Regions from separate parts of the Flexibacterium corallicola genome, predicted to be linked through region 2. Evidence: riboswitches for the same ligand, from Rfam matches in the RefSeq annotation. Region 2 holds a riboswitch; the other holds the start of a gene.
What was found. A riboswitch is a leader RNA that binds a small molecule or an ion and turns the genes downstream of it on or off. The one in region 2 is predicted to bind S-adenosylmethionine.

Region 1 (12,106 bases), 3.4 Mb from region 2:
TTGGCTTTAAAGCACCATGGTGGTTCTGGAATCTGGTCGGCCATCAAGCTGTCTTTCTCCTAGAGAAGAAATAGACTTGAAGATTGCTTAGGCCTTGTCTGAGATTTTATAGGCAAACTCTTTTGCCTGTACACCTGCGGGCTTGCCATCGGGTAGGAAAACAGGACGTAAAACGCGTACAACCTTGTTCTGGCGCTTCGCAATACCTCGGTAAACCATTTTCTCAGCTTCAACCAGCACAAGCCCCGCGAAGGCAGGCCACAAAATATTACCCATCTGTTCAAAAGAGCGGGCAGACTTCAAAACCAATTTTGAAGTTGTCGGGGGAACAAAAAGCGCCTCCTCTCGAGAGGTCACTGTTAATCCATGATTTTCTAGAAAGTTCTCTAATTGCGGACGGGAGTATGGTCGACCATAGCCAAACGGAGATAACTCTGTTCTACACCAAGCGCCACGCCGATTTGGAACGACAACCAGAACCCGCCCGCCTGGTGCAAGAACTCTATATACCTCGTGCATTAGGCCATCAGGATCACTCGACATATCTAGTGAATGTACAAGCATGATTCTTTCAAAAAAAGCATCGGGCAGGGGCATGTTGTCCGGTTCCATAAGGAACGAACTGTTCGCAGCATTATCCTCACGGGGCCATTTCACAACCCCTTGCTTTGCGGGCATTCCCAACACAATACGTTCAGCTTCTTTTAGGTAGGGCCGAACGAAAGGGGCAGCATACCCCAACCCTAAAACACGGTATCCCCGCAATTCAGGCCAGACATTACGCAAACGGCTCCCTATTAGAACCCGCATAGTTCTGCCAAGAGGCAAATCATAGAATTCCTTCAAATGGGCGACGTCAAGATACATTAAACCAATCCAAGGAGTTTCTCTCTTCCTATCTATGGGGTGCAAATTTGCAGGACGCAACGTTCATTTGTACAAAAACCCATATCTATCTCCCTGTCCGGTCCATAATAATATTAGAGGTTGAAATTGAACTTTTCACCAACCAAGATACCAAGATCTGATCGGGCCTTGGGAGTATACTATGACGTCAGTACAAGTTCGCCAGTTTACCTGCTTGCAGGATAATTTCGGAGTTCTCGTCCATCACCCCGAAAGTGGAACAACCGTTGCCATAGATGTTCCTGACGCAAAAGCCTATATTGCGGCCCTTCACGCAACAGGTTGGTCTTTAAGCCACATTCTTATTACTCACCACCACTGGGATCATATTGGTGGCCTTAATGAGCTTGTAGAAGCCACCGGGGCTCATGTAACCGGCCCAGAGCGTTCACGTCAGAAAATTGCAGGAATGAACAATGCCGTCGAAGATGGTGATGATATTCTTGTAGGTCCACTGAAGATAAAAGCTATGGCAACGCCTGGTCATACGCTTGATCATATCAGTTGGTGGTTCACCGAAGAAGGCATCGCCCATACCGGTGACACACTGTTTGCTTTGGGTTGTGGCAGACTGTTTGAGGGTGATGCAGAAATGATGTGGAGCTCTCTTTCCCATCTAGTTAGGCAATTACCACCAGAGACAAAAATCTACTGTGGCCATGAATATACGCAGGCTAACGCAAAATTTGCCCTATCTATTGATCCAACAAACGAAAAATTAAAAATGAGGGCTTCTCAAATAAACGAGCTTCGAGCAAAAGGGGAAGCGACCCTCCCAACAACTATAGCGGAAGAGCTGGAGACCAACCCTTTCCTTAGAGCTGCAGATCCAGCCATTCAACAAAGTCTTGGCCTTGAAGGTGAAGAGCTCGCGATAGTTTTTGCCGAGATCAGGAAGCGAAAGGATAATTTCTGATGAAGACGCTGACGCCAGCTCGCATCATTCAAGAGTTGAATATGCAGCCCCACCCTGAGGGGGGCTACTTTGCTGAAACTTTTCGAGATGCAGAAGGACCAGAGGATCGAGGATACTCGACCCTTATCTACTACCTGTTAGAAAAGGGGCAAAAATCTCACTGGCACCGCGTAGATGCAGTGGAGTCTTGGCATTATTACGCCGGCACTCCACTTGAGCTATCAATCACAGATGGTGAGGCTCCGGTAAGTACAGTCATACTAGGTTCCAATTTGTTAACGGGACAACGACCTCAAGTAATTGTGCCACGCAACCACTGGCAATCCGCCCAACCCATGGGAGCATGGACCCTCGTCGGGTGTAGTGTAGCACCTGGCTTTTTGTTTTCCGGATTTGAAATGGCGGCCAATGACTGGACACCTCCCCAATAAATCAACTTTACCCACTCCGGTAAAACCAACCTCAAGTACTATAATGCGTGATTTTTCTGCAAAACCTATTGAGTTGTTTTAGGTGGTACTTTGATATGAGGAAGTAGAGAAAACGGCACCTGTTATCATATTTTATTATTTATTTACATATATTTACACATAAAATAACCCATACAGACGACTGAAAATAACAAACCAACGGGCGGACTGCGCTACAAGGAGCAAGTGTATTTTCCTAGTTTTCCGGTAGCTTGATTGAAACAGTACTTGCGTTGACAAAATTCACAGCTAGAGTGCGGCAATCTGGCGTAAAACGCCGCAGAAAACTGGATAAATAATCTATGGCCCAAGGCGACATCAAAAAGGTTGTGCTTGCCTATTCTGGCGGGCTCGACACCTCGATTATTCTGAAGTGGTTGCAGACTGAATTTGGCTGCGAAGTTGTAACATTTACCGCTGACCTCGGTCAGGGAGAAGAGCTGGAGCCAGCTCGACGAAAAGCCGAGCTTCTGGGTATCCGAGAAATCTATATTGATGATCTGCGCGAAGAGTTCATACGGGATTTTGTATTCCCAATGTTCCGGGCCAATGCAGTTTATGAGGGTGTGTACCTGCTGGGTACATCCATCGCACGGCCTCTTATTTCCAAGCGTCTTATTGAGATCGCGGAGAAAACAGGCGCGGATGCAGTTGCGCACGGCGCAACCGGAAAAGGCAACGATCAGGTTCGTTTCGAGCTGGCTTGCTATGCGCTCAACCCAGATATCAAAGTGATCGCCCCGTGGCGTGACTGGACCTTCAAGTCCAGAACAGACCTCCTCAACTTTGCCGAACAGCATCAGATTCCGGTGCCAAAAGACAAACGCGGTGAAGCTCCGTTTTCCGTTGACGCTAATATGCTTCACTCTTCTTCCGAAGGTAAAGTCTTGGAAGACCCTAATGAGGAAGCGCCGCACTATGTCTTCCAGCGTACAGTCGACCCTGTCGATGCGCCGGATGAAGTGACCGAGATTGAAATTGGTTTTGAAAAAGGCGACGCGAGCTCGATTAACGGCCTCCACATGTCTCCAGCCACCTTATTCGCCAAGTTGAATGATTATGGCCGCGATAATGGCATTGGTCGTCTGGATTTGGTTGAGAACCGTTTCGTGGGCATGAAGTCCCGTGGGATCTATGAGACACCCGGCGGAACAATTCTCCTGCAAGCGCATCGCGCAATGGAATCCATTACTCTGGACAGAGACGCAGCACACCTCAAAGACGAGTTGATGCCTCGGTATGCGAAACTCATCTACAATGGCTTCTGGTTCTCACCGGAACGGGAAATGCTGCAAGCCATGATCGACCAGTCGCAGGAATTTGTAACAGGTTCCGTAAAGCTCAAGCTTTACAAAGGAAACGTCATTGTTGTGGGTCGATCTTCACCTTATTCCCTCTACTCAGAAGAACTTGTCACTTTTGAAGACGATCAGGGAGCCTATGACCAGAAAGATGCTGCTGGTTTCATTAAGTTGAACGCCCTTCGTTTGCGTACACTGGCAAAGCGAAACAAGATCAAGGCCAGCTAGTAGCCCGAGATTTCGTTTGCCAATGATTTTTGTAAGTGAATAAATAAATTAAGCCGCTCTAATTAAAGAGCGGCTTTTTTTCACCTTCACGCTGGAGAACGCTTCTTCGAAAAGTCGACGTCGATATTCGGAACAAGAAACACGTACAGTGCATTAAAGAACTTCAAGAGTGATGCTGGTTCGCAGACATCGCTCTATCAATTGCTTTTCGCTCTTTCTCCACCTGCTTTTTCTGGTTACAACTTCCAGGTTCATGTAGGAAGAAACAGAGAATAAAAGCAGCAGTCAAGAACGCGGGAATTACAACCAATGCTGTCTGGTAGTCCACCAAAGTAGGATTATGAACAGCTTGACCTGCAACTACATTACTTGCACCCGACAGTATATTTCCAGGTATAGCCATCAAAAGGCCACCCGTAACAAATTGTACTGCATTCACAAGGGCAGCAGATGTTCCGACCAAACTGACGGGAACCAACTTTGCAGCTATTGCATAGGGCAACATAGATCCACCTGCCCCAAAGCCGAATAGGAAAAATGCAACACTTGCAACCGATACTGAGCTATCCGAAAGTGCAAGCATTGCGACAACACTCACAATCTGGAGCAGACAAGCGCCCCCCATTACAATAACGGTGCGACCTACTTTTTCCGAAAGATAAGAAAATATTGGTGCACCAAGTGCCAGCCCCATCCAGCACAATGAAGTAACCGAATGCGTATCTGAGACCTCCATACCACCAGCTTGCAGCAAGCGTGGGCCCCAAACCACTCCAATTGCAAATAGTGACCCAAATGTAGCCCCGCCAATAAGCGTGTTAATCCAGCTGGCTCGGATCGCCGCCACAGTACTGACCGAATTTAAAATTCCGTCAATAAAAGCGTGGAACCCTTTCCACCCTTCTCTTGTACCTTCAGCCTTTGGTGGATCCCTTAGAAGAAAGAACATTCCAATCGCGACGACAGCTCCGCACAGAGCGATCCCACCAATTAATTCACTCCAATGTACGCCGTATACCCCCAGCAAACTGGAAATTGCACGCTGACCAAGCAAAGCACCTATGGATGCAGCAAATTGCACCAGAGCAAACATAAAGCCATAGTGAATTGGCGCGAACCATTGACCACCAATAAAACCTGCCCCGATAAAGCCAAAGGATGCACCCAGAGCCATAAGCACCTGCCCGGCAATGAGCATTTCAACGCCATTTGCCCTACTAAAGACAAAAGCCCCTAGCGACAGAACAATGACGGCTAGAGGCAAACACTTGCGAGTTCCAAGTTGGTCAAGCATTGACCCTGAACAAATCTGAGCTATGGCAAAAACCCATGTGTAAACTGAGCCGACAAGACCTACTTGTGTCAAAGTTAAGCTCAGATCAAAGGCCATTTCCTTATTCGTAATGGCATATCCCGATTGCATGACAAATACTACAATCACAAAGGCTGTACCCAGCGCCCAGTTAAGCCAGGCATGATAACCGCCTAAATAACTATCTTTATTTTTGAGTGAATTAAATCCGGCTTCGCCACCAGCTTCGCCATCGTCGTGTCGCATGCTCTAGTCCTTCCTTTGCAGAGCTCGATACGAAAACAAAAAGGGGCACTCATTGAGCGCCCCTCATGATCACATTAGGATCACTTATTTGATTTTGCTTCTGGGTGTGTTTCTTTCATGATGATAGAAACAATCAAAGCAGCAGCCAAAACAACTGTGATAGGCAGCATTGCAAACTGGGAAGCAGCTACACCTTCAAGACCCAGCTCAGCAGCTTCGCCGAAACGTGCACCAGGCAGACCCATCAAAATACCACCGAAGATGAACATTGTACCGTTCACAACAGCTGCGGAAGTACCAATTTTTTCAACTGGAACAACGTCAGCAGCACCGGAGAATGCAAGCATGTGGGAAGCATTCGCGAAGCCGAAGATGAACATAAGAGCGATACACGCTGTAGCGCCAAGACCATCAACATATAGCAGTGCGGCAAGAGCTGCCAACTGTACAGCTGTACCTAGAATGTTTGGCAGTTTACGAGAATGTTTCTTTTCAGACCAAGCTGGAACGATGGCAGAACCAACAGCCAGACCAATCCAGAGCATGGAAGTTGCAAGGAATGCCTGACCTTCACCAACGCCATGAGCCATAACAATCTTAGGAGCCCAGATAACACCAAGCGCCAGCATTGCACCAAATGTTGCAGCGCCCCAAGCGGAAGCTACGAGAACTTGGAAGTTCTTAGCAACATCGATCAGCTTCATTGTTACAGCGCTAAGGAAAGAACCAACGCTTTTAGCTTCAGATTTAACTGGCTCAGGATCACGGATGTAAATCAGAGATACGACGAAAAGGAATACACCAAAGAAGCCAACGTAGTTGAACAGTGTACGCCAGTCCATGACATCCAGAGCCATGCCGATCAGATTCTGAGAGAATGAAGATGTTGCAGCAGCAACAACCTGAACAAGGCCGAACATCACGCCAAACTTGGCCATGCCGAACCATTTACCGCCAACATAACCAGCACCAACGAAGCCTGTGCAAGAACCGATGGCCAGAACCATCTGAGAAATCATCAGGGTTGTAAAGTCGGTTGCGTTTGCAAAGATAAATACACCAGCCGTAACAAGTGCAACAGATATTGGCAGAACCTTACGAGCGCCAAGCTGATCGAGGATAGCACCGCCGTAGAACTGGCACAAAGCAAAGACCCAAGTATAGGTCGCAGCGATGATACCAACTTGCGCAACTGTTACGCCGGTGGAAGCCTGCATAGAGCCGTTAACGATCGCGTAACCGGTCTGAATGGAAAACAGAAAAACAACAAAAGTAGTAGCGATCACCCAGACGAGCCAAGCAAAGGCTCCTCCAGTTTTAGGGGCAGCTGCTGCACCCTTTACTTCTTCTACTGTGGACATAAGGGGTATTCCTTTAGTTTTTTTCAGGTGAATGCCCCAGGAAGAGGAGGCACTCACTATTTGTTGAGCTATGGCGTAGCACCTATCGGTGCCGCTAGGCCTTATGCGAAAACAGCGTTTTTGCCGGTTACGGCTTCTGCACCGCGGTCATAGACCACGTCACCTGCAACGTATGTTGCGCGAGTTGCGCGGTCGTCACCCAGTGTCATGAGAATGAAGAGCTGCTCTTCGAAGTCTTTTGCGAAGGACATGCGGAAATCGATTGCTGGTGTGGACTTAAGGTCCAAAACAACAATGTCGGCTTCCATGCCAGGGGCCAAATGGCCGATTTTGTCATCGAGGCACATGGATTCTGCTGTGCCGCGTGTTGCCATATAGAATGCGTGACCAGCAGAAAGAGCGTTACCATTCAGCTGAGCTGCTTTGTAGGTTTCGTTCAATGTCTGCAAGATGGAGAAGCTTGTACCTGCACCAAGGTCTGTCGCCAAACCAACACGTACTGGGCGTTCATTTTTCTTTGCGTTATGAACGTTCAGGAAGCCTGAGCCCAAGAAGAAGTTGGATGTTGGACAATGGGTGATTGTACCACCGGTTTCAGAAAGGCGAGAAAGTTCTTTTTCTGTCAGGTGGATGCCATGACCGAACAGGGCACGATCACCACATAGACCGAACTTGTCGTATACGTCCAAATAACCTTCATGCTCTGGGTACAGGTCTTTAACCCATGCAACTTCATTCACGTTTTCAGAAACGTGAGTTTGCATGAACGTGCCTTTATGCTCATTCCACAATGCACCGGCTGCTTCCAGCTGTTCTGGAGTAGAAGTCGGAGCAAAGCGCGGAGTAACCGCATACATCTGACGACCTTTATTGTGCCACTTCTCAATAAGGGCTTTAGAGTCGTCGTAGCTCATCTTGGCTGTATCACACAGAGCTTCTGGAGCGTTACGGTCCATCATCACTTTACCAGCGATGTTACGCATGTTCAGGCGTTCAGAAGCTTCGAAGAAGGCATCCACTGAACCTGGATATACAGTACAGAACGTTGCAACAGATGTTGTACCTGCACGAAGTTGCTCACGAAGGAATACTTCAGCAACACGTGAAGCATGGTCTTTATTTGCAAACTGTTGCTCAGCGATGAATGTGTAGTTGTTAAGCCATTCAATGAGCTGCTCACCATACGCACCAATAATCTGCGTCTGCGGATAGTGCACGTGAGAGTCAATAAAGCCAGCCATAATAACAGAATCTTTGTATTCTGTTACTTCAGTACCCTCTGGGAGTTTCTTAAGCATGTCTTCCGCAGGGCCAAGATCTTTAATCTTTTCACCCTCGATAAGAATGATACCGTCACTCTCAACCTTCATCACTTCTTCTAGAGAAGAGCGGAACGGATCACCAGTAAATGTAAGGTAAGTACCGCGGATCGCTTTTGTTGTCATAATGAACTCCGTCATACGAGTTCGAAACGCACACCGCGTACCTTACACTTACACGGAATTACTCCGTGCAGTGGCGCGTAGCTGGTCATATTAACCAGCCGCATCAGGATCTATTTGGTCGAGTGGTGATCCGCCAAAAGACGACGCCGTGCCCGTTTCGAAAAACTGCATTTTGTTGTCACGTCCCGGACCTACTTCGAGATCGAGTTAATTTGTCCGACGGCGTATGAAAGATGTATAAGATGCACCTGTCAGATGGTCTATAATTATTTATACGTACGCACATCTACTTTATGCGACTTGCTGTCACTGCAACAAAGTAGCGCTTAACCATTTGTATTCTTTAATATTTCAGGACAATAAGAGGCTAAAACATTGTAAAATATAATTTTTTTATTAGTTGTATAGATATACTCACCACTCCCCACCCTCTGTATTAAGTAGAGTTCCTACGAAATAGGTACTTTTACTGCGACCAAATTTCCGCGAAATATTTGTTACTTTTTCGTTTTAAAGCCAAAAAATATTGCCTGTTACAGGCAGTTTCGCGTTCACCTTCCCCCTCGTTGCCACCAAAGGTTCTGAACCTATAGTTAATAAAAACTTCGCATATATATTTTGGGGTTAAGACCACCAATAGGAAAAGGGGCCAGATAATGTCGCCGATCAATTATTTCGCTATACAAGCCTACAACAACGCTTGGGCAAACCATCGACTTCTTAAAATCTGCGGTGAGCTATCACCCTTTGATCTTGAAGAGGAAAGGCAAAACTTTTTTCCAACTATTATTGAAACACTCAACCACATCCTGACGGTAGACTGGTACTACATCAGTGCTCTGGAGGGAGAGAGTATCGGCTTTACGGCTTTTGAACCTGAAATTCCATTTAAGAAGCTTCCCAAGCTCATGGAAGCACAGAAGAAGGCTGACCAACGGTTAATCACAATCTGTCGTGAGGCCTCTTCAGAAACGCTCCTGAGTACAGTAGAGATCAAACGCGCCAAGAGTAGTCAGTTTGAGCGTTTCGATCGTGTACTCATGCATTTGCTTCAACACCAGATACACCACCGCGGTCAAATACATGCCATGCTGTCTGGGACAAGTACCAGGCCGCCACAACTGGACGAGTTCTATTTGGATGATCCGCAGGAGCGGAAAGACAGGGCGCCTGAACTTGCTGCTATTGGATTAAGTGAAGAACTGGTTTGGGAAACCATGTAGTTAAAAAGGGCGCACAAAGCGCCCTCATTTATCTTTTATACTGGAATTATAACTCTGCGAGAGCCTGAGCGACGTCAGCAAGCAAGTCTTCTGTATCTTCCAAACCGACAGACAAACGCAGAGTATTAGCGGAAATTCCCAACTCAAGGCGGGCTTCTTCCGCAACGCTCTGGTGTGTTGTCGTTGCGGGATGGGTAATCAGGCTCTTAGCATCCCCAAGGTTATTGGAGAGGTGGATAATATTCAGTGCATTAGAGAATTGAAATGCTGCCTCTTTCCCCCCTCGAATATCAAAGGCAACCATTGTAGACCCAGCTGCCATCTGTTTTCGAACAATATCAGCTTGAGGATGGTCGGACCGTCCGGGGTAAATAACGCGCTCAACAGCAGAGTGCTCCGCAAGAAGATCGGCGATCTTTGCAGCTGATACGGTCTGTTTCTCAACGCGAAGCGGTAATGTTTCCAATCCCTTAAGGAGCACCCATGCATTAAACGGACTCATTGACGGCCCGGTGTGCTTAAACATGTCATGGAACTCTTCCTCGATCCACTTCTTGTCTGAAAGCACCACACCACCCAAACAGCGACCCTGACCATCAATATGCTTTGTTGCCGAGTATATGACGACATCTGCACCCAACTGTAGCGGCTTTTGCCACATGGCGGTTGCAAACACGTTATCGACAATAAGACGGCCTCCTACAGCATGAACCATCTCGGCAACAGCCTGAATGTCCACCACTTCCAGAGTCGGGTTTGTGGGACTCTCTAGAAAAGCGGCTTTGGTATTTGGCCGAATTGCGGCCTTCCATTGCTCAAGATCGCTTCCATCAATAAGAGTAGATTCTACTCCAAAGCGTGGCAAAAGCTGCTCGATGATATAGCGACAGGAACCGAACAGAGCTTTAGGTGCAACAAAATGGTCTCCAGCCCGAACACAAGCCATAATTGCAGAGTTTACTGCGGCCATACCTGATGCTGTCGCCCGCGCAGCTTCGGCACCTTCAAGCTCACACATGCGCTGTTCGAACATAGAAACCGTGGGGTTTGCATATCGAGAGTATACATAGCCTTCTTGCTCTCCAAGAAAGCGTGCCTCTGCTCCTTCTGCACTGTCGTAAACATAGCCTTGAGTCAGATAAAGTGCTTCAGACGTTTCACCAAAGCTGGATCGAGTTGTCCCAGCATGTACCAACTTGGTTGCCAGTCTCCAGTTTTCTTTTTTTTCTGTTGTCATAGTGCCTGTTCCTGCCTGTTTCCTGTAGTCGGCCTAACACCCTCCTACAAAACATAAAACCCCGGCCAGTTTATGCCAGGGTCTTTACAAGAACCCGGCCCTTTAGCTAGTTTTTAACGTGGTAGCAAGCCGGCCGGCCCAAATCACCACGAATCTCCATATCAAGATTTATTGCAAATAATGCACTGCGTCAATCTGAGCTATCCGCAAAGCCGCTTGGCTTAATCTCAATTCTCCTATAATCACAGAAACTAGTTAATGTGCAGATTCATGAATCTGGCAGTTCCAATAATTTTTAAACTTCCAACGGGGCAATCGGATACATTATGGGCGGAATTCTTCCAGCTAGAGCCATCAAAGGCATGTTCGCAGATGGAGCAATCAAAGCAGACAAAGCTCCTGATGCCGATCAAATCCAACCGGCTAGCTTGGACCTGCGCCTTGGTTCAAAAGCCTGGCGCGTTCGAGCCAGTTTTTTACCTGGCCCTGACGCAAGCGTTCAAGAAAAAATGGAAGGCCTTGTTCTCCACGAAATTGACCTCTCCCAAGGGGCTGTTCTGGAAACAGGCTGCGTTTACATTGTCCAGTTGCAAGAATTACTTAACTTGCCCGAAAGTCTATCTGCAACGACCAACCCAAAGAGTTCCACGGGGCGTATTGATGTCTTCACCCGCGTGATTACAGATGGTGGCCGTGAATTTGACCGCGTACAGGAGGGTTATCAAGGTGCGCTATATGCGGAAATTTCACCGCGCACGTTCCCTGTTCTCGTCCGTAGTGGTTCACGCCTATCGCAAATTCGTTTTCGCAATGGGGACGCTCTGATTTCCGACAGTGATTTACACCAGATCCATAAAGACCATACCTTGATGTCTGGCGGAAATGAAGTAATTGGCGGTGGAGTACAGCTTTCCATAGATCTCAAAGGAGAAGGCAAAGGCAGCCTTATAGGTTATCGCGCAAAACGCCATACTGGCGTCATTGATGTAGACGTTCAATCGGCACACGACCCTCTCGACTTCTGGGAGCCGATTTATAACCGTGGGGATGCTTCCATAATTTTGGACCCCAATGAATTCTATATTCTGGTTTCGCAGGAGGCGGTTCACATTCCACCCATGTATGCGGCAGAAATGGTTCCTTTTGATCCATTGGTTGGTGAATTCCGTGTCCACTATGCAGGCTTCTTTGATCCAGGATTTGGGCACTCAACAGTTGGTGGCTCAGGTTCCAGAGCTGTTCTTGAAGTACGCTCCCATGAAGTTCCTTTCCTCGTTGGGCATGGGCAAACTGTGGGGCGCCTCGTTTATGAAAATATGGCCGAAAAGCCGGCCACACTATATGGCGAAAGAATCGGTTCGAATTACCAAGGGCAGGCACTAAAGCTCTCCAAACATTTCAAAACACCACAAGGTTAACCTATGGCCGATCTTTTTACGGTCTCCAGAGAGTGGACAGCGG
Region 2 (12,106 bases):
GGTGGGCCGGTTTTACTGAGCCAGATTGGCTATGTTGCGGCAGCTGTTAGTTTGTTAGCTGCAACGACCTTGCTTGGAGAAAGTTATGCTCCAGCCACATGGTCTGGAGCATTTGTTATTGCTATCGGTATCTTTATTACGATTGTGGCTAGAGGGAAGCGGTAGATCTATTGTTTGATCCGTTTTTTCAGCGGATCAAACAGAACATTGCTGGTTTGGAAAACATAGTCCAGTGGGGACACTGAAATCACTTTAGCCCCATTGCTCCGTAGCCAATCCGCGCAGGCAGGAACATTGCCGCGCGGGCAATGCAACGTGAGCATCTCTCCTTCAGGCTCTCCAAAAGGCAAAGCAGTACTGAAAAGCGTTTCAGTCTGAGCCGCTATCGCTGCTGCCTGCGGCACTCTGGTGCGTACTTCTTGTTGGTTGTGAGCTGCTTCTTGAGACGCGATCCGGTCCAGCATGAGCCGTGCCCGCTCCAGAACCTGCGGGCTCCAATTCGCCTGCATGGAGGCGACAAGGTGAGCCTGTGAGCGGTGCATGACGCCCCCCTCAGGAATTTTTAGATCATTGGCCTTTAAAGTGGAGCCGGTGGATGTGATATCCACGATCAGCTCGGCAGAGCCGGCAGCCGGTGCCCCTTCAGTTGCGCCTGCGCTTTCAACGATGCGGTAGTCCGTAACACCGTTTTGCGCAAAGAATTTTCGGGTGGTGTTCACATACTTGGTGGCAACGCGCATGCGCGAGCCGTGACGGGCGCGAAAATCTGAGGCAACGTCTGCCAAGTCTTCAAAGCTGGTGACGTCAATCCAGGCGGAAGGCACTGCAATGACGACATCGGCATGGCCAAAGCCCAACGCAGTGACTATGTGGGTTTTTTCTTCTGGACGGTCGATGTTCTCGAACACAAGATCCGTACCTGTGACCCCAAAGTGGACGGAGCCTGCTGCTATCTCCCGCGCAATTTCAGAAGCGGACAGGAAAGCGATCTCAACGCCCTCTATGCCCTTGAGGGTGCCTTGGTAATTTCGCTCTCCTCCCGGGCGGGACACTTTCAGTCCTGCCTTGGCGAAGAAGGCGTGTGTAAGCTCTTGCAGGCGGCCCTTGGATGGAACGGCAACAATTAGATTATCGCTCATTGACTTGCTCCCTCGCCAATGCGGTTTAGCCAAATGGTAAAGCCCACAGCAGGTACAGGACGAGGACTCCCAAGAAGGCCCACGAGCTTGTCGTAGCGCCCGCCGCCAATGCATTGGCCCATATGCTGGGTTGGTTCATCGGAAATTTCGAAGACAAAACCGGTGTAATAGTCCAGTCGTCTGCCGAAATCCCCTGAGTATTCAAGAGCGGAGATATCAATGCCGTGCTTGGCCATCAGGTCTGTGCGCCGTGCAAGTTTCTGGATTGGTTTATCCAGATTGAGGCCGGTCTCTTTGGCAAATGTGTAAAGAGTTTCTACCGCTCTTAGGGGAGGTGGTCCCGATATATCCAAGTATGTGTTCAGACGTTCGGTGACACTCTTGTCAAGGCCGGAGCCCGCTGAAAGGGCTGCTTGTTCAAGAAAACGCTCGGCAATCTCATGGGGGCTTCTTCCGCCAACGGCTGACACACCTGCGATGGATAGGAGGTCTTCAACAACGGCAACAGCTGCTTTCGGGTCCTGTCCTTTTAATGCTGCAAGAAAACCAAGTTTGCTATCGGGCTGAGCATCTTTGCCGGACATGCGGGCGATTGCAGCGTCAAGGCGCTGACGCTCGCCGAACACATCGCGTAAACGGCGACGCCATGCCTTGGGAATTTCAAGAGCTTCCAAGACCGCAGTAAACATGCCCTCATCGCCAATGCGAATGCGTGGAGACTGGGGCTTGAGCTGGTCGCAAGCTTCCAAAGCAAGGCCCAGCATGTCTGCATCGGCTTGCTCTTCATCTGTTCGGCCAATGGATTCAACACCCGTTTGCAGTGTTTCGCCCAGCTGTCCCGCTTTTTGGCGGAAAACAGAGCCTGCATAGGAGTAGCTGGCGGTGCGGCCAGCTTCGCCTTCATCGAGATAATGTCGTGCGATTGGAATCGTGAAATCAGGGCGAAGGCACAGCTCATGACCATCTTCACCATGTGTCAGAAACAGGCGCCGACGTAAGTCTTCGCCTGCCAGATCGAGAAAAATGTCTGCTGGCTGGAGGATAGGCGGGGTTGCCGCCTCATATCCAGCTCTTTCAAACAGTTGGCCTAATGCCTTGATCCGTTTATCGCCCGAATACATCACTTAACTCTCAAGGTTGGTCTTGCGCTCTTGTTCCTGTGCTGCCAGAAGCTTTTTCACTTCTTCGACAAGGCTTTCGGTTTTGACCGCAAATTGTGCCGGACGGCTTTCGCGCCAGGTCTTGTTGTCTTCGATCTCAGCAGAAAGGCGCTTGCCTTCAATAAGATCCTTGATTTGCACTTCTCCAGCCTCACGCTCTTGCGAGCCTTGAATGATGGCACATGGAGAATTGCGTTTGTCGGCATATTGCAGTTGCTTGCCGAATTGCTTTGGGTTGCCCTGATACATTTCTGAGCGAATGCCTGCCTGCCTCAGTTGCTGCACCATAGCCTGATAGTGGCTGAGCGAAGCTGTATCTTTGTCCATAACGCAGATCACAACAGGCCCGATGATATCTTCAGTTCCAAGCTTGCCAAGGGTTTTAAGAGCCGCCATCAAGCGGGAAACACCTACAGAAAAGCCGGTGGAGGGAACCGGCTGGCTCATGAAACGCGAGACGAGACCGTCATAACGGCCACCACCGCCGACAGAGCCAAAGCGCACAGGGCGCCCTTTTTCGTCCTTCACCTCAAAGGTGAGTTCCGCCTCATAAACGGGACCGGTGTAGTATTCCAAGCCGCGCACTACGGACGGGTCAATGAGCACACGGCCATCTGTATAGCCCGCAGCATCAAACAGCTGTCCCATGGTTTCCAGCTCGCTCACACCTTCCGAACCTGCTTTGCTGTCCGCAACAAGGTCTCGAAGGTTGGCTATTGTCTGCTCTGTGGTATCAGCACCAGCTGCAACAAAGGAAAGAACAATGTCGGCGGCTTTTTCATCAAGGCCCGCACCTTTTGTGAAATCGCCACTTTCATCCTTGCGCCCGTCACCCAGAAGCAGACGTACACCGTCCACACCAAGGCGGTCCAGCTTATCAACAGCACGTAGAACAGTCAGGCGGGTCTCGGCATGTTCGTCTCCAGCAAGGCCAATGACCTCCATAACGCCGTCCAGCACTTTACGGTTGTTGACGCGGATTACATAGTCACCGCGTGCAATGCCAAGGCGTTCCATGGTGTCGGAGGCCATCATACAAATTTCAGCATCAGCGGAAACAGAAGGCGCGCCGATAGTGTCGGCATCAAACTGCATGAACTGGCGGAAGCGACCAGGTCCGGGCTTTTCATTGCGGAACACGTAGCCGTTGCGATAACTGCGATAAGGCTTTGGCAGGCTCTCGAAGTTTTCTGCAACATGGCGGGCAAGAGGCGCTGTCAAATCATAGCGCAGGCTCATCCATTGCTCGTCATCGTCCTGCAAGGAGAATACACCGGCGTTTGGGCGGTCCTGATCCGGCAGAAACTTCCCAAGCGAGTCTGTGTATTCGAACATTGGTGTTTCAACCGGCTCGAACCCATAGAGCTCGTAGGTCTGCTTGATCGTTGTGAGCATCTGCTCCATTGCAAGAAGTTCTGAAGGGCCGCGATCAACGAAGCCGCGGGGCAAACGTGCCTTCAGTTTTGCGCTTTTTTTCTTTGCCATGAGGCCGTCACATCCTGAAACTGATCTTTAATTGTATGAGGGACTTAACGTGAAGTCTTTTGTTGCAAGTCTCCTAGACTATTGAAGGGGGCAGGGCAAGGCGGGAGGAAGGGGAAGGGGGGCTGATTTCTCAGTTTAAGGCATCTCGGGATTTCGCTGAGTACGAAATTCTGTTCAAAATATTAGAGGAAAAACGAAAGCCTTCCACTTCTATCACCTCATGAGGGAAATTATTGCTCGTCAATCATAAACTAAAAACCAAGGATTTCTTGGGGGCTACGCGTGTCGGAAGTGTTGCAGAGCTGAGCATTGTGCTTCCGACTTATAACGAGAGCCAGAATATTTCCCATGTTATCACCGCATTACAGCAGGCTTTGGAAGGTGTGGCGTGGGAAGCGATCATTGTTGATGATGATTCGCCGGACGGGACAACGGAAACAGCGCGCCAGCTTGCTCAAACAGAGCCTAGATTGAGAGTTCTAAGGCGATTGGGGCGACGCGGACTTTCAGGTGCCTGTATTGAAGGGATACTGGCATCCAGTGCTGCTTTTGTGGCTGTTATGGATGCTGATCTTCAGCACGATGCTCGGCTTCTCAAGGAAATGTTGGATTTTATGAGAACGGGAAAGTGGGATCTGGTTGTGGCATCCCGCTACATCTCTGGTGGGGGTGTTGGCGTTGGTTTGAACGGAAAACGGGTTTTTGCTTCAAATATTGCCAATGGAGCTGCTCGCCGCCTGTTGGGTATAAAACTTACTGACCCAATGAGCGGGTTTTTTATGATGAAGCGAACACTTTTTGAAAACCTTGCTCCTTCTCTATCCAAGCAAGGCTTCAAGATTTTACTGGATATAGTCGCATCGAATAAGACACCTTTAAGGGTGAAAGAGGTGCCCCTTGTTTTTGGTAGGCGCAAACATGGTGCAAGTAAACTCGAAACACTTGTCACTCTGGACTACTTTGGTCTGTTGGTTTCCAAGTTCTTTAATGACATGATTTCTATGCGCTTTCTTTTGTTCTCCATGGTTGGAGGTACAGGAGTGCTGGTTCACCTTTTATCACTTAGAGTGTTGCTCATTGGAACTTCCCTGCCTTTCAGTAGTGCGCAGTTGATGGCGACTTTTGTTGCGATGACTTCCAACTTTATCTTGAATAACAGGCTGACCTACCGTGATAGACGGCTACAAGGGTGGAAATGGCTGCGGGGCCTTATGGTGTTTTATGGGGTTTGCAGCATTGGTGTTCTTGCCAATGTTGGAGTGGCAGAGCTGATCTATGCGAGTAATCCGGTCTGGTGGCTTGCCGGAATTGCAGGTGCTGTCATGGGGGCACTTTGGAACTATAGCGTTAGCCGCATGCTCACTTGGAAGAGTGGATAGGATGCGGGTGAGCCGAAACACCAATCCTAATGAAGAGCCCTCCGGTTTACCCTTCTGGTTACGTCCAGAAGCCCTTTGTATCTTCGTAGGTGTATTATCTTTAGTTCGCCTTGCGACAGGCGCTTCAATCGACTTGGTGGAAGATGAAGCCTACTATTGGTTATGGAGCCAATATCCGGCATTGGGCTACTATGATCACCCCCCTATGATTGCTTGGTGGATTTGGATGGGGCAAGCGCTGGTGGGGGACACTGCACTGGGCCTGCGCCTCATGGGTATTTTAGCCACAGCTGTTGGTTCGGCGGTTATCTGGAGAACCGCTAAAATCCTGTATGATAGTGAGGTTGCAGGGTGGTCTGTTCTCTTGTTTAACAGCAGTCTTCTGGTTGGAGTGGGGGCAATGCTCGCCACCCCTGATGCTCCTCTCGTATTTTTCTGGGGGCTGACACTGTGGGCGCTTAGCGAGTTCGTTCGCTGTGAAAATGCAAGCTGGTTTCTTGTTGTGGGTCTGTTCGCAGGACTGGGTCTTTTATCCAAATATTCTCTAGGTTTTCTTGGGTTGGGAAACGTAATTTGGCTTTTGTGGGTACCTCGTTATCGTAGTTATTTTTTTAAGTGGCAGCTTTGGGTGGGGGGGCTAATCTCCTTACTTGTATTCAGCCCAGCCCTTTATTGGAATGCACTCCATGAGTGGGTTTCCTTTCAAAAGCAATTTGGGCGCATGGTGCCTGAAGGGTATTCGGCAAAATATCTTGGTGAGTTTATTGGAGCGTTTATCGGGCTCTTAAACCCGCTTGTGTTTCTCCTGGCCTGTGTCGGGGGCGGGCACCTTTCCCAAGAGTTTGTGGGAAAAAAAGCTGCGGCAAGCCTGTTGGTTCTGACCATCTCTCCTTTTATTGTCTACCTTTTTTGGCACTCCCTTCATGCCCGAGTGCAGGGAAACTGGTTGGCACCCCTCTTTCCAGCCTTGGCAATTGTTGCTGGGGTGGGCGCTTCCCATGGCTCACAAAAGTGGAAAGGCTGGGCAACAAAAATTGGTGTGGTAGCCGTTATTCTTGGAGTTAGCGTCTCAACCTTGATCAGCCTGCATGCTCTGCATCCGATTCTCTCTGGTCTGGGTAGAAAAGACCCAACCCATCAGCTAAGGGGGTGGGGAGCTATTGGGAGCGAAATCTCCAGACTGGCAAAAAACAATGGCATCCGCTGGATTGGCACCTCCAGCTATGCGGTGAACGGGCAACTCTCCTACCACCTTAAACCTACGGGACTACAGGTTTATCAGCTGAATGAGCCTGAACGGTACTCCATGATGGAAGCGGTTTTGAAGGAGTATGAAGGAGAGCCTATTCTTTATGTTACCGAAGCTCGACGCGACCGGTCTAAAAGGCTCTTGACCCGTTTTCAAACGGTCAGATTGCTAGAAACTCTTTCCAGAATGTCAGGAAATAACGAAATCGAAATAGTCAATATCTACATGGCCACTCCCCCCTAAATGTCATGGTTAAGGGTATGATTGCGTTGCATTATTTGGTTGAGGAAGAGTAAGATTAAATCCTCTAAGGGTGGGCAGCTAAGAGGAGCTTGGCTCCGATGAAACGCATATTATTGACAAGTCTTGAATTCGGGAAAAGCTATGGAGTAGATCGCGCTATTTGCGACCTCATCATAGCGGGGCGCTTATCAGCTGTGGGCTGTTCTGTAACTGGCCCCATGTGGACCAAAGAGTTCTATCAACTGCGCGACGTGGTTGAGTGGGCCGAACATAGTACACAGGTGGGGCTAACCGTTTCACTCACTAAAAATGCAATGCCGGTTACAGATTTTGGTAGGCAGAAATTTGGTGAAGAGTTTCCTACTGAGAATTTTTATCGAGCCCGTGCTCCCTTGAATTTGTTGCCCATTGATTTGTTATCGGCTGAAATTGCAGTGCAGATCGATATGTTTGAAAATGTATATTCGCGGGCACCGGCCTTTATAGCCATGCAAGATAATCTGGCGCGCTTTCCGGCCATAGCGGACATAATGATACAGGTGGTAAAGCTGATGAAAGGCAGGGAGCCGGTACTTGTTGCACCAAAAGCATCAGGCCGTGTGGTTCACCGGTTCATGCAAAAAGCGGAAAAGCAAGGATTGGAAACAATAAGGTCTGGCCCCAGTTTACCTTTACCTTTGCGAGATGATGAGGAGTTGAGGGACTTTTTCTGGAATAGCTTGAATAATGCAGATGATCAGACAATGGTTTTTTGCAGTCCGTCTTACCCGGAAGAAATATCGCCCACAAAGCGGGAAAGAAAGTGGAGTAATTATAGGCAAAACCAGTTAAACTTTCTTCGTGGTGAGGAATTCCCATTTCTGTTGATGGAGAAAGACATTTTCTTGTTTTAAACGCTTTTCTTGTGCCCTCGTCATTCAATAACTGCATAGAAGTTGTGGAATGGTGTATGGGTTAGCTCACGTTGAAATATGAGTGCCGCTGAAAGCGGGTTCGTTACTCTGCGAGTATCTATAAAGTGCTATGCCTTTAAGAGGGCATGAAGAGAGGCAAAATTGATGAATGACAACGCTCCTCAGGAGCAAGATGAGCAGCCACATGGGGAGCTGACGACCCGGACAATGGCAATGCCGGCCGACACGAATGCATCAGGAGATATCTTCGGCGGGTGGGTTGTATCACAGATGGATATTGCAGCTGGAATTTGTGCTGGTGAATGTGCCCGGCTCAGAGTGGTGACCATTGCTATTGACAGCATGACATTTATTCGCCCCGTCCAAGTGGGCGATGTTATGTGCGTTTATACAAAGGTGCTTAAGGTTGGAAAAACCTCGATGCAGATTCATGTTGAAGCATGGGCACTGCGCCATCGTTATGGTCATCGTGAAAAAGTGACCAGTGCCAAATTTATATTTGTTGCCGTTGATGATGAAGGACACCCATGTGAGATTCCTGCGGAGCAGAAGGAAAAATACAATATCGAGCCGAGTTGTTGATCCTCAGCAGTGAAGAATACAGGTACAGCCTTATTTGAGTGAATGTGAAGAGCGATCGGCTGAGCCCTTGCGGACACTTTGTTTTAAAAGTTCGTATTCTTTTGGCAGGCGCAATGCAGTGTCAGCAAACAATGCTTCGTCAATCACCCTGTCAAAACCGAGGGACCATAAATGAAAAAGTTCAGCAAAACGCTTTGCTCGCTCTTCCTGACCTAAATAACAATAATGGCTACGGTTACGGGTCAACAAAACACGAGCCTCAATGCCTTTCTTCAATAAAAGGCACTCCAGCAAGTAATGGGCCGTAATTTCGTCCTGAAGATGAACCACTTCCTCCTTGAGGTGGGGTGGCAGCGCGTCAATCAGGTACTCTGGATGTAATGCAAGTGCAGCGTTACTCATTTTATTTGTCTATCCTCCGTCGGTTTCCCGAGGAGAACTGGCGCAGAATTCATTGAAACACCGCTTGGTTGCCGTTCGCTTTAACGGAGGATTTCCGTTTGCGATTTTCGGCCACATCCCGATTGCGGATACCACCTTGCCCGGTTCGGCAGGTTGGCGAGGGCGCCAGCCCTTCTCTTGATGATGAGGGAGATTTGCCACGAAGTTTGCTCAGGATCAACCCTTTCTTTTTATTTTGCCTCTTTCCTGTGGCTGTTGTTAGTCCGATATTTCAACTAAAATAAGGAAAATGCAGTGCAATCAAGTTAATCCACAAAAATACTTATCTGTCAGAGGAGCTCTTCTTCTAGCACTGTAAACAAATTGTGATGGCCATTGCTTTAATACTTGTTTCCGGTTTTACCTATGGGCCTCAGTTTATGAAGTAAACTAGTTTACTGTTGACGGAACTTTTCTGATCTCTTGAGAGAGGTGAAATGGAACGGCTCGTTATTTTATTGTTAGTTTGTTTTGTCGGGGGCGGCTTGCCTGATGAAGCTGCTGCTCTTGGCCTGCCTGAAGCGAGAAACGTTGATGTCTCAAAGCCTCTATCCATAGATCGGGAGGAGCTGGGGCCAGTTGAGCAGCGTCTAAAAGCCATAGAAATGCCCGCGGGATTTCACATAGAACTGTTTGCGCAAGTTCCTTATGCGCGCCATATGGCCATTAGTCCGGATGGAACAACCGTTTTTGTTGGAACGCGCGGTGAAGACCTCTGGCTCCTTCCTATCCAAAAGGAAAAAGGAGAGCTAGCGAGGGTTCGGAGCCTTGGGGACAATTTGGATTTAGATATGCCCAATGGTCCGTGCTTTTCCGGGGAGGGCGACTTATTTGTGTCGGAGCGCAACCGGGTTCTCGTGTTCCCTCAGATAGTTGAAGCTTTAAACAAACAAGATGCCAAGGCAATAGAAATTGTACCACAAGGAACCCTTATTCCGCCCTCGGAAGAATCTGGCAATCACAGCGCGCGGGTGTGCAGGGTCGGGCCAGATGGCAGGCTCTACATATCTTTAGGCCAACCCTATAATGTTTCGCCAATATCCAAGCTGGAACTCTACCAGAAGCTTGGGATTGGGGGAATTATAAGTATGGAGCAGGATGGAACTGATCGCCTTGTTTATACAACAGGGGTGCGTAACTCCGTAGGGATGGACTTTCATCCTCGTACCCAAGAGTTGTGGTTTACGGATAATCAAGTAGATGGAATGGGAGATGATATCCCGCCCGGTGAATTAAACAGGCAAACCGAAGCTGGGCAAGATTTTGGTTTTCCGTGGTATGGGGGCGGTGCTGTTAAAACTGAACGCTATAAAAATATTAGGGCCCCTGATGATGTTATTTTTCCCGAAGTGGAAATGGATGCCCATGCCGCTGATTTAGGAATGACATTTTACAAAGGTGAGCAATTTCCAAGGATTTATAGGGGCGGCATTTTTAATGCCCAGCATGGTTCATGGGACCGTAGTGAACCCATCGGGGCCCGTGTCATGTTTACCGAAGTTAATGATGAAGGCCGCGCAACCAGCACCTCCGTCTTTGCTGAAGGATGGCTTGGTAGGGATGGAGAATATTGGGGAAGGCCAGTGGATACGGCTGAGTTACCCGACGGGTCTTTACTTGTTTCTGATGATCGTGCAGGCGCAATTTACCGGATATGGTACTCGGAGCCAGAGTGAAGCTGTGGGCTTATGCCCACAGCTCCTATTTAAAGATCTGAAACTTTAACTGTCAGTTTTCCGGTGTTTGTGCCTTCAAACAAACGGTTGATGGCAACTGGAGCATTCTCAAGCCCTTCTACCACGTCCAGCCGATATTTTAGCTGACCTTTCATCATGTAAGCACCAAGCTTTTCGAAGAACTCACCAAACCGGTGCAGGTGGTCTGTCATTACAAACCCTTGAACGGTCAGGCGTTTCTTGATAATTGCAGAGAGCTCAGGTCCGGCAGGAGCCTCTGTTGCGTTATAGGTGGAAATCAGGCCGCACATGATGATTGTTGCATGGGCTTTCATGTTGTTAAGAGCCGCCTGAAGTGGTGCTCCGCCAACATTTTCAAAATGCAGATCCAAGCCATCGGGTGCAAATTCGCGAATGCCTGCCTCCAGATCGTCTGTCTTGTAGTTGAGCGCAGCGTCAAATCCCAGCTCTTCAGTAAGCCACTTACACTTTTCATCGGAGCCTGCAATGCCAATCACACGAAGGCCGTGGGCTTTGGCAAGCTGTCCAACAAGGGAGCCAACAGAACCCGCGGCTCCAGTGATGCAAATTGTCTGACCTTCCTGCGGTTTACCAACCTCCATCAAACCATAATAGGCGGTGGCGCCAGCAAGACCTAAAATACCCATGTAGGCATCCATTGGAACCATTTGCGGAACAACATTCACGTCAGCTGCTGAAACATCTGCAAAGGTAGTCCAGCCAAGGAAACCGGCGACCCAGTCGCCTTTGTTAAGTTCACTTGTTTTGGTTTCTTCAACAATACCAACTGCCAGCCCCCGCATGGTGCTACCAAGAGGGATTGGCGGAACATAGCTGTTTTCATCAGCGCTCATCCAGCCGCGCATGGCAGGATCCAGTGAAAGGTAAGTCACTCGAACACGTGCCTTTCCTTCTTCCAGTTCAGGAAGGGTTTCCTCGCGCTTTTCAAAGTCCGTTGGAGCAATCATACCAACAGGGCGTTTTACCAAGAGGATACGTGAATTTTTCATAAAAATAAGCTCTCCTTAGAAATTCTGTTAGTACTATGGAACTTGCAAAGTTGAATATCTATACTCAAAAATGTAAGAATATTTTGCAATAACTGCAAAAGAGAGAATATGAAGTCAGTTCGCCTTATCTGCTTTGTTCACACCGCTGAGCAGGAGAGTTTCTCCGCTGTGGCTATGCGCCTGAATACGCAGGTTTCCTCCGTTGCTCGCCATATATCCTCATTGGAAGATGAAATGGGGGCACGGCTATTCAACAGGTCGCGTAAACGGATAACCTTGACTGAAGCAGGCTCTGTTTTTCTTCCCCACGCCAAGCGTATATTGCAAGAGGAACGCCATGCCCACGAGGCAATTAACGGTTTGCAAGCACTGCCCTCCGGAGAGTTGAAACTCAGTGTGACACGGGCTTTTGGTGAGTATTGGCTTGCTCCGCGTCTTGGTAAGTTTTTGGACCTCTACCCGCAGGTTACGGTGAACGTAGACTTCGATGATCAGCGAATAGATTTGGGAGAGGGAGGAATTGATCTGTCCATTCGCATCGGCCACCTCGAAGACTCCGATTTGATCGCTACGAAGATCCATCAAAACCAGTACCGGATTGTCGGTAGCCCCGAGTACTTTAAGAAAAACGGGATGGTTCATTCACTGGATGAACTGGAGGAGAGGCAATTTATAAAATTCTGTGCCGCTAAGTGGACCTACCTGCGTGTTCTTGGGGGCAGAGAGAGGCAGATCAAGGTCAGGGGAAGAATAAAACTGAATACGGTTGCTGCTGTGCACCAAATGGCCCTTAATGGAGCTGGCCTG

Region 1: another riboswitch for S-adenosylmethionine. It lies ahead of P6574_RS00340 (O-succinylhomoserine sulfhydrylase); the one in region 2 lies ahead of P6574_RS15320 (hypothetical protein).

What each region holds. Positions count from the first base shown of each region.
Region 1 is NZ_JARRCW010000001.1:74,506-86,611, reverse strand. Features, by position in the region: gene metW (methionine biosynthesis protein MetW) at 1-74, shown strand, start outside; gene P6574_RS00380 (class I SAM-dependent methyltransferase) at 88-867, opposite strand; gene gloB (hydroxyacylglutathione hydrolase) at 1,049-1,822, shown strand; gene P6574_RS00370 (cupin domain-containing protein) at 1,831-2,253, shown strand; gene P6574_RS00365 (argininosuccinate synthase) at 2,595-3,821, shown strand; gene P6574_RS00360 (MFS transporter) at 3,985-5,379, opposite strand; gene P6574_RS00355 (MFS transporter) at 5,460-6,740, opposite strand; gene guaD (guanine deaminase) at 6,842-8,185, opposite strand; gene P6574_RS00345 (DinB family protein) at 8,842-9,408, shown strand; gene P6574_RS00340 (O-succinylhomoserine sulfhydrylase) at 9,455-10,645, opposite strand; SAM riboswitch at 10,728-10,805, opposite strand; gene P6574_RS00335 (2'-deoxycytidine 5'-triphosphate deaminase) at 10,972-12,063, shown strand; gene P6574_RS00330 (YigZ family protein) at 12,067-12,106, shown strand, end outside.
Region 2 is NZ_JARRCW010000001.1:3,494,194-3,506,299, reverse strand. Features, by position in the region: gene P6574_RS15360 (DMT family transporter) at 1-165, shown strand, start outside; gene hisG (ATP phosphoribosyltransferase) at 168-1,139, opposite strand; gene P6574_RS15350 (ATP phosphoribosyltransferase regulatory subunit) at 1,136-2,260, opposite strand; gene hisS (histidine--tRNA ligase) at 2,264-3,784, opposite strand; gene P6574_RS15340 (glycosyltransferase) at 4,018-5,163, shown strand; gene P6574_RS15335 (ArnT family glycosyltransferase) at 5,171-6,655, shown strand; gene P6574_RS15330 (ChbG/HpnK family deacetylase) at 6,754-7,548, shown strand; gene P6574_RS15325 (acyl-CoA thioesterase) at 7,714-8,151, shown strand; gene P6574_RS15320 (hypothetical protein) at 8,182-8,553, opposite strand; SAM-I-IV-variant riboswitch at 8,638-8,742, opposite strand; gene P6574_RS15315 (PQQ-dependent sugar dehydrogenase) at 9,030-10,268, shown strand; gene P6574_RS15310 (NADP-dependent oxidoreductase) at 10,298-11,299, opposite strand; gene P6574_RS15305 (LysR family transcriptional regulator) at 11,408-12,106, shown strand, end outside.